DNA from 2 places in the Rhizobium arsenicireducens genome. Region 1 is predicted to be linked to the other one. Evidence: predicted binding sites of a transcription regulator. Region 1 holds the regulator's gene; the other holds the start of a gene.
What was found. Region 1 encodes PhoB, which activates phosphate uptake and scavenging genes when phosphate is short. Its sites were predicted from a motif close to TGTCATNNANCTGTCAT; they were not measured.
Positions count from the first base shown of each region.

Region 2: the regulator PhoB is predicted to act here: its motif matches at 2,645-2,661, upstream of ACWPVA_RS15915 (DUF1045 domain-containing protein).

Region 1 covers NZ_CAXHYK020000001.1:2,834,673-2,838,654, reverse strand. Annotated here, with positions in the region: gene pstB (phosphate ABC transporter ATP-binding protein PstB) at 1-684, shown strand, start outside; gene phoU (phosphate signaling complex protein PhoU) at 731-1,444, shown strand; gene phoB (phosphate regulon transcriptional regulator PhoB) at 1,476-2,159, shown strand; gene ACWPVA_RS14110 (GcrA family cell cycle regulator) at 2,241-2,777, opposite strand; gene ACWPVA_RS14105 (acetylornithine transaminase) at 3,213-3,982, shown strand, end outside.
Region 2 covers NZ_CAXHYK020000001.1:3,204,528-3,208,509, reverse strand. Annotated here, with positions in the region: gene ACWPVA_RS15930 (3-carboxy-cis,cis-muconate cycloisomerase) at 1-102, shown strand, start outside; gene phnN (phosphonate metabolism protein/1,5-bisphosphokinase (PRPP-forming) PhnN) at 110-712, opposite strand; gene ACWPVA_RS15920 (alpha-D-ribose 1-methylphosphonate 5-triphosphate diphosphatase) at 712-1,851, opposite strand; gene ACWPVA_RS15915 (DUF1045 domain-containing protein) at 1,871-2,560, opposite strand; gene phnE (phosphonate ABC transporter, permease protein PhnE) at 2,685-3,982, opposite strand, start outside.

The DNA of each region.
Region 1 (3,982 bases):
GGTATCAGGCTCAACACCGTGACGGCGCTGATCGGTCCCTCCGGTTGTGGCAAGTCGACATTCCTGCGGACGCTCAACCGCATGAATGATACAATCGACGGATGCCGGATGACCGGCAGCATCACACTTGATGATCAGGATATCTACGATCCTTCGATCGACGTGGTCGAGCTGCGTGCCCGTGTCGGCATGGTCTTCCAGAAGCCGAACCCGTTCCCGAAGTCGATCTACGAAAACATTGCCTACGGCCCACGCATTCATGGTCTGGCCCGCAACAAGGCCGACATGGACCAGATCGTCGAGACCAGCCTGCAGAAGGCGGGTCTGTGGAACGAGGTCAAGGACCGCTTGCAGGAGTCCGGCACCGGCCTCTCCGGTGGCCAGCAGCAGCGTCTGTGCATTGCCCGCGCGATTGCCGTCAGCCCGGAAGTGATCCTGATGGACGAACCCTGCTCGGCGCTCGACCCGATCGCGACCGCCAAGGTCGAGGAGTTGATCCACGAACTGCGCGCCAACTTTACCATCGTCATCGTTACCCACTCGATGCAGCAGGCCGCCCGCGTGTCGCAGCGCACCGCAATGTTCCACCTTGGCCTGCTGGTCGAGGAAAACGACACGGACAAGATGTTCACCAATCCGGACGATCAGCGTACCCAGGACTACATCATGGGCCGTTTCGGCTGAGCCGGCGCTTCCTTCCGGGCGGATACCAAATTCAAGGACAACGAACATGTCGCCATCGCATATCTACACGGCCTATGACGAAGAACTGAAATACCTGATGCGCCGCATCACCGAGATGGGCGGCCTTGCCGAACAGATGGTGGCCGACAGCGTGCGTGCGCTGGTCAACTCCGACGCGGCGCTGGCACAGAAGGTCATTTCCGACGACGTGCTGATGGATGCCGCCGAGCTGGAGATCGGCGACAAGGCGATCGTCACCATCGCGCGCCGCCAGCCGGTCGCAGCTGACCTTCGCGAGATCATCGGCGCGCTGCGCATCGCCAACGACCTGGAACGGGTCGGCGACCTCGGCAAGAGCAATGCCAAGCGCGTCATGGCCATTCAGACGACCGGCGTGCCGCGAAAGCTGGCCCGCGGTCTCGAGCACTTGAGCGAACTGGCCCTTATCCAGCTCAAGGAAGTGCTCGACGTCTACAACACCCGGTCGGCAGAAAAGGCGAAATCCATCCGCGACCGGGACGAGGAAATCGACGCCATGTACACCTCGCTGTTCCGCGAGCTGCTGACCTACATGATGGAAGATCCGCGCAACATCACCAGTTGCACCCATCTTCTCTTCTGCGCCAAGAACATCGAGCGCATCGGCGACCATGCGACCAACATCGCCGAGACGATCTATTACATGGCCACGGGTGCCCAGCCCGAAGGCGAGCGCCCGAAGGATGACTTGACCTCTTCCGTCGGCGCCATCACCGAGTAATCCGACCGCATTCGAAAGGTTATCGATACCGATGCTGCCAAAGATCGCTGTCGTCGAGGACGAGGAAGCCCTGAGCGTACTCCTGCGCTATAATCTCGAGGCGGAGGGCTACGAGGTCGAAACGATATTACGGGGTGACGAAGCGGAACTTCGCCTGCAGGAGCGGGTCCCCGACCTCCTGATCCTCGACTGGATGCTGCCGGGCGTATCCGGAATTGAGCTCTGCCGTCGTCTGCGCATGCGTCCTGAAACCGAGCGCCTGCCCATCATCATGCTGACGGCGCGTGGCGAAGAGAGCGAGCGTGTCCGCGGACTTGCGACCGGGGCGGACGACTATGTCGTCAAGCCGTTTTCGACACCGGAACTGATGGCGCGCGTCAGGGCCATGCTGCGGCGCGCCCGTCCGGAAGTCTTGTCCAGCGTGCTCCGTTGCGGCGACATCGAACTCGACCGCGAAACGCATCGCGTCCACCGCAAGAGCCGGGAAGTGCGACTCGGTCCAACAGAATTCCGCTTGCTGGAGTTCCTGATGGCATCGCCCGGCCGCGTCTTCTCGCGTTCGCAATTGCTGGACGGGGTTTGGGGGCACGACATCTATGTCGATGAGCGCACCGTCGACGTACACGTAGGGCGCCTGCGCAAAGCGCTCAATTTTGCCAATTCGCAGGACGTCATTCGTACGGTCCGCGGCGCCGGTTATTCGATGGAAGCCTGACGGCTGGGCCGTTTCTGGCAGTCAAACAAAAAACGGGCCTCTGTGGCCCGTTTTGCGTTTCGATGCGGGGAGAGACAGCGCTCAGCGCGCTGCCGAATTGGCTGCCTTGCGACGCTCGCCAACCGGCTGGTAAGCCATTTTGGCGTGGTAGCTGCAATAGGGCGAGGCGTCGGCGGATTCGCAGCCGCAGAAGTGGAAATCGTCCTTCATCGGGTCACCGATCGGCCATTTGCAGGTGCGCTCGGTGAGTTCAGTCAGTACCAGTTTGCGCGAGATCGGCAGGATGACATTGCCGGCCGGGGAGATTTTGATCTCTTCGACGCCGTCGATCTCGACCTCTTCCTTGAGCATGTTGGCGCCAGCGGCGCGGGTGACCGTGCGGGTCGTGACGCGCGAAGCATAGCTCGGCGTGCGCGGTTCCGATGCCGGGCGCTTTGCGGCCCGCGTCGCCGCGGAATTGCCGCCGGCCTTGGCTCGGCCCGGAAGGTTCAACCGGTGAACCTTGCCGATGACGGCGTTGCGGCTGACGCCGCCTAGTTGTGCTGCGATCTGGCTCGCGCTCAAGCCTTCGGCCCAAAGGCGCTTCAGTTTCTCGACGCGTTCATCCGTCCAGTTCATGCCGTTATCTCTCCGCCGCTCGCGATGCATGATGGCAGAATCGTTCACCCTTGCTTCGGAATGATCCGAAACAAACCCGCCTCGATACTGTCGGTGACTGGTTCCGCCGCATGCAGTTTCTTTATTGACTGTTAACCTAGTGCCGGGCTGACTCCGTGACAAGAGTTGGGCGAATCATCGCGAATTGATTTTGGAGTTTTCCCCAACTTGCTACCCTGGCGCGTCGCGTCCGTGCTTTTGGTCGAGTCTCGATCGTCTTGCCTGCGCGGTCGAAAATTCAGGTGCGGCGCGCTGTTTCGTTGACAGGCAAGGCCGAAATGCTGATAGTGCCCCCGCCGCCGCAAGGCGGCATTTTTGATTTTTTGGGGCCGCGGTCGCCCGCGAAATCAGAAGCATCCGTAGTCCCGTCAAGCCCTCCCGAAGGAGTGTTTTATCATGGTCGAAGCCTCGCCCCTCTATCAGACCTATATGCGCGCGCCCTTGCGGTTCGAGCGAGGAGAGGGTGTTTGGCTCCTGACCGAGGGTGGCGAACGCTATCTCGACTTCGCAGCTGGCGTCGCGGTCAATTCGCTCGGCCATGCCCATCCGCATCTGATCGAGGCACTGACGACGCAGGCCGGCAAGGTCTGGCACCTGTCAAACCTCTATGACGTTCCTGGCCAGGAGACGCTCGGTCGCCGCCTGACCGAGGCGACGTTTGCCGATCGGGTCTTCTTCACCAATTCGGGCGCCGAGGCGCTCGAATGTGCGATCAAGACGGCGCGCCGCTATCAGTTCGTCAAGGGCCATCCCGAGCGCTTCCATATCATCACCTTCGAAGGCGCCTTCCATGGCCGGACGATCGCCACCATTGCGGCCGGCGGCCAGGAGAAATACCTGGAGGGCTTCGGCCCGAAGGCGCCCGGCTTCGACCAGGTCCCGTTCGGCGACCTGGATGCGGTCAAGGCGGCGATCACCGAGGAAACGGCCGCGATCCTGATCGAGCCGGTGCAGGGCGAGGGCGGCTTGCGCGCCGCTTCCAATGAATTCCTGCGGGCGCTGCGCCAGATCTGTGACGACAACGGCCTGTTGCTTGTCCTTGACGAGGTCCAGTGCGGCGTCGGCCGTACCGGCAAGTTGTTCGCTTACGAATGGGCAGGCATCACGCCGGACATCATGGCCGTCGCCAAGGGCATCGGCGGTGGTTTCCCGCTCGGCGCCTGCCT
Region 2 (3,982 bases), 370 kb from region 1:
GAATGGCTGATCCTTCCCCAGATGATCGAGGCGACCGCCGCAGCCCTGTTGCATGCCGCGTCGCTACTCGGTTCTGTCGAACGGCTTGGCGATCGGGACTGACTCCGGATCAGTTCCTGGCGCGGCCCGCCAACACCGCCTCGAGCGTCGAAATCAGCTTCGTCCCCGCCTCGGCGAGGGCTCCGCTATTGTCGATGGTGACGACGTCGTAGTCGCCCTCGACTGTGAGGGAGCCTCGCTTCAGCCGCTCGAGGATTTCTTCCCGGCTTTCGCGGCCGCGCGCAACCAGCCGCTCCGCGAGCACTTCCGGCGAAGCCGTGACATTGATGACCAGAAGGGACGGAAACGCCCTTGCCCAGTGCTTCAGCGCCGAGCGCGAACCGTTGGCGATTACCATATGGCCGAGCGCCAGTTTCTCATGCACCGACGCCGGAATGCCGTAGCTCAAGCCATGGGCATCCCAATCCACGGCGAAGCTGCCTTCCCGGCGCATCGCCTCGAACTCGGCCGGCGAAGCCCCGCGATGTTGTTCGCCGCCGGAATCGGCGGGCCGGGTGATCACCCGCTGAACGAAATGCACGTCCGGCCGGCCGGCGAAATGTTGCATCGCCAAGTGTATGAGGCTGTCCTTGCCGGCTCCGCTCGGCCCGACGACAGCCACCATCGTGCCCGCCACACCCTTCGTTTGCAATCTGCCGGGCTGATTGTCCATCAGGCGACCCTGCGGCCTTCACGCCAGACCGCCCGCACCACTGGCACGCCGTTGTCGCGCCGCACGCGAACGAGGTCGGCGCGCAGGCCTGGCGCGATCTGGCCGCGGTCGTTCAGACCGACGGTGCGCGCTGGCGTGGAGGTGACCATGGCGAGCGCCTGCGGAAGACTGATCTCATCGAAATCGTCCGCAAGTACGAAGGGCGCATGCAGCAGGCTGAGCGGCACGTAATCCGATGACAGCACGTCCAGCACACCACGCCCCGCCAGGTCGCGGGCCGCGATGTTGCCGGAATGCGATTTGCCGCGCACTACGTTCGGCGCACCCATCAACACGCTCATGCCGGCCTGGTGCGAGGCATCGGCGGCTTCGAGGCTGGTCGGGAATTCTGCGAGCCGCACCCCATAGCCCTTGGCTTCCTCGACATGGTCGAGCGTCGCATCGTCATGGCTGGCGACCGTGATGCCGCGCGCCGCGCAGACTTTAGCGAGCGCGTCGCGGTGAGGAGCGGCGTATTTCGCCGAGGATTCCTGCCGGCGGGCGACGAAATGGGCAAACGCCTCTTCCGACAGGCCGCGCTTGGTCTTGTAGTAGAGCGTGTACTGCTCCATCGTCTGGAACTGCCGTTGCCCCGGCGCATGGTCCATCAGCGAGACCAGCCGCACATAGGGATCGGCCTCGAAATCGGAAAAATGGTCGAGCACGTCGGCAGCGGAGACCTCGCAGCGCAGGTGGATCAGGTGCTCTGCCCTCAGCCGGTCCTCGCGCTCGGCCGCCTGGATGGCATCGGCCATCTCGCGCATCTCGCCTTGGGCGAAACCGCCATCCTCATCCGACCCCATGCGCAGGCAGTCGAACACGGTGGTAATGCCGGCGGTTGCCACCTGGGCGTCATGCGCCTGGATCGCCGAGGTTTTGTTCCACCGCACGCCCGGGCGCGGTGAATAGTGAGATTCGAGATGGTCGGTATGCAGTTCGACGAGCCCTGCAATCAGAAAGTCGCCGCCGAAATCCTCGCCGGTGCGCATAGGGCCCTCCGAAATGTCGGCGATGCGGCCGTCGCGGATCTGGACGGAGCCTTCGATGACCTGGTCGTCGAGAACGATGCGGGCATTGGCAAGAATGGTTTCGGCGGACATGCGATCGACTTTCGATGGTTCAGGCGCCGGTAAGCGGCAGCCAGGTGTGGACTGTGAAGGGCGCACCCCGTTCCGGCTCGATGAAGAGCGCGAGGCCGGAAATGCGGAGCGGTTTGTCGGTGAAGGGGGCGAAGCGCGCGGTGGCGAACTGGCGCACGGCATCCGCCTGCGAGGGGTCCACCGGGCCGCTCAGCGTCATATGAAAGCGGAAATCTTCCATGACATAGGGATAACCCCAGCGCAGCAGGTTGGCGCGCTGCGTCTCGCTCAGGCGTTCCGGCTTGCGCCGGGCGATATCGGCATCGCTGAGTGGCGCGCGAAACGGCTCGAAGGCCTCCACGACGGCGGCCGCGAAGTCCTGCAGCGGCGGGTGCGTCTTGGCGGGGATCAGCGCGAAAAACGGGCCGAGTTGCCCGACCACGAGCGAAGGGATGTCGAAGGCCGGCTGCGCGGCGCAGAACACTCCGAACTGCGCGATCAATTCCGCTTCGTTCCGGTTCGGAGCCAGTCCGAACGGCGCCTTGAGCGTGGCGTGAAATCCGTAGCGCCGCGGTTCGGCGGTGAGGGCGGCCATGGTCCGTGCCGGAAACGCATCCGCCGCTCTTGCGGCAATGTCTTCGCCAGAAAAGGCGTCCCGGCCGAGCCAGGCGGCCGCCGTCCGGGTCAGCGGATCATCGGCGGGCGGGGTGAAATAGAGCGCATAGCGCAATGCGGAAATCCTCGTTTGACAGGTCGCGGCCACAATGACGGCTCAGCGGGGCAGATTACAAGTCGGTGTCGCTAGCCGAGCCGCATGACAGATTGATGATACGGCGAGCAGATTGGTTCAAGAATCAGTGCCTTGTCCCCATCAATCGCGAGCGCAACGCATTGGAAATGCCGTCGAACACGAAGACCACGATCAGGATCAGCACCACCATATAGGCGACATTTTCCCAATCGGAATTGGTCCGCATCGCTTCCCAGAGCTTTAGGCCGATCCCGCCGGCCCCGACCGCGCCGATGATCGTGGCCGAGCGGGTGTTGGATTCCCAGAAGTAGAGCGCCTGCGATGCAAAGAGCGGCAGGACCTGCGGCAGCACGCCGAAGCGCTGCACCGCGAGCGGTGCGGCGCCGACGGACTTGACGCCCTCGCGCTGCTTGTCGTCGATGTTCTCCAGCGCCTCGGCATAGAGTTTTCCGAGCGTGCCGGTGTCGGTGAAGAAGATCGCCGACATGCCGGCGAGCGGCCCGGGACCGAAGGCGCGGGTAAAAAACAGCGCCCAGATCAGCATGTCGACCGAGCGTTGGAAGTCGAAGAATCGCTTGATGATCTGGTTGGCCAGCCGGTTGCGGAAGATGTTGCGTGCCGCAAGAAAGGATAGGGGGAAGGCGACGATCATCGCGAACAGTGTGCCGATGAACGCCATGACGATCGTCTGCAGGAGCTTCGTCCACACGTCGAGATGCTGCCAGGAGGGATTGTAGAGAATATCGTTCCAGGCCAGCGACAGATTGCTGCGTGCCGGATCAAGCCGCTCGCCGGCAAAGACCAGGCCGGCAACTTCGGCAAAGCTTTTGTCGAAGAAGGCCGAGTTCGTGTCGAAGAAGAAGTTTTCCCAGCCGAAGAAGCGCTTGCGGATCTTGACCTTGTCCGCCTGAACCTCGACCCAGCCAGAGAGACCGAAACTGGCGACGACCTTGGCGCCGGGCTTGCGCTGTTCGGCCCAATCGGGGAGCGCTGCCGTGGCATCGACGGTGTCGCGGGTTCCGTCGAGATCCAGCATGATCGTCTCGCCATCGCGCGCCAGGACGACGCGGTCGGGCATGATTTCGACCGTGCGCCCGCGGCCCATCTCGACGAGTGCCTGCGTGACGATTTCTTCCTGCCGGGCTTGCGGAGCGATCGCTGCCTGCGCGTTCTCGTCGACCTTCGCCGTCGTCGCCGCTGGCGCCATAAAGCTGAAACTCGAGGACCTTGCCGCTGGCGTCGTGGCGCCGGCGCTCGGTGCTGCCGGCACTGCGGCGGTGCGGGTCACAGTCTCCCGGGTCGCATTTAGCCAAACCGGATTGGCATTCGGGCCAAGCGGGTCGAAGCGCGGATAGGTGATCTCCATGGCGCCGTCTGCGGCAATCAAAATGTCCGGCCGTA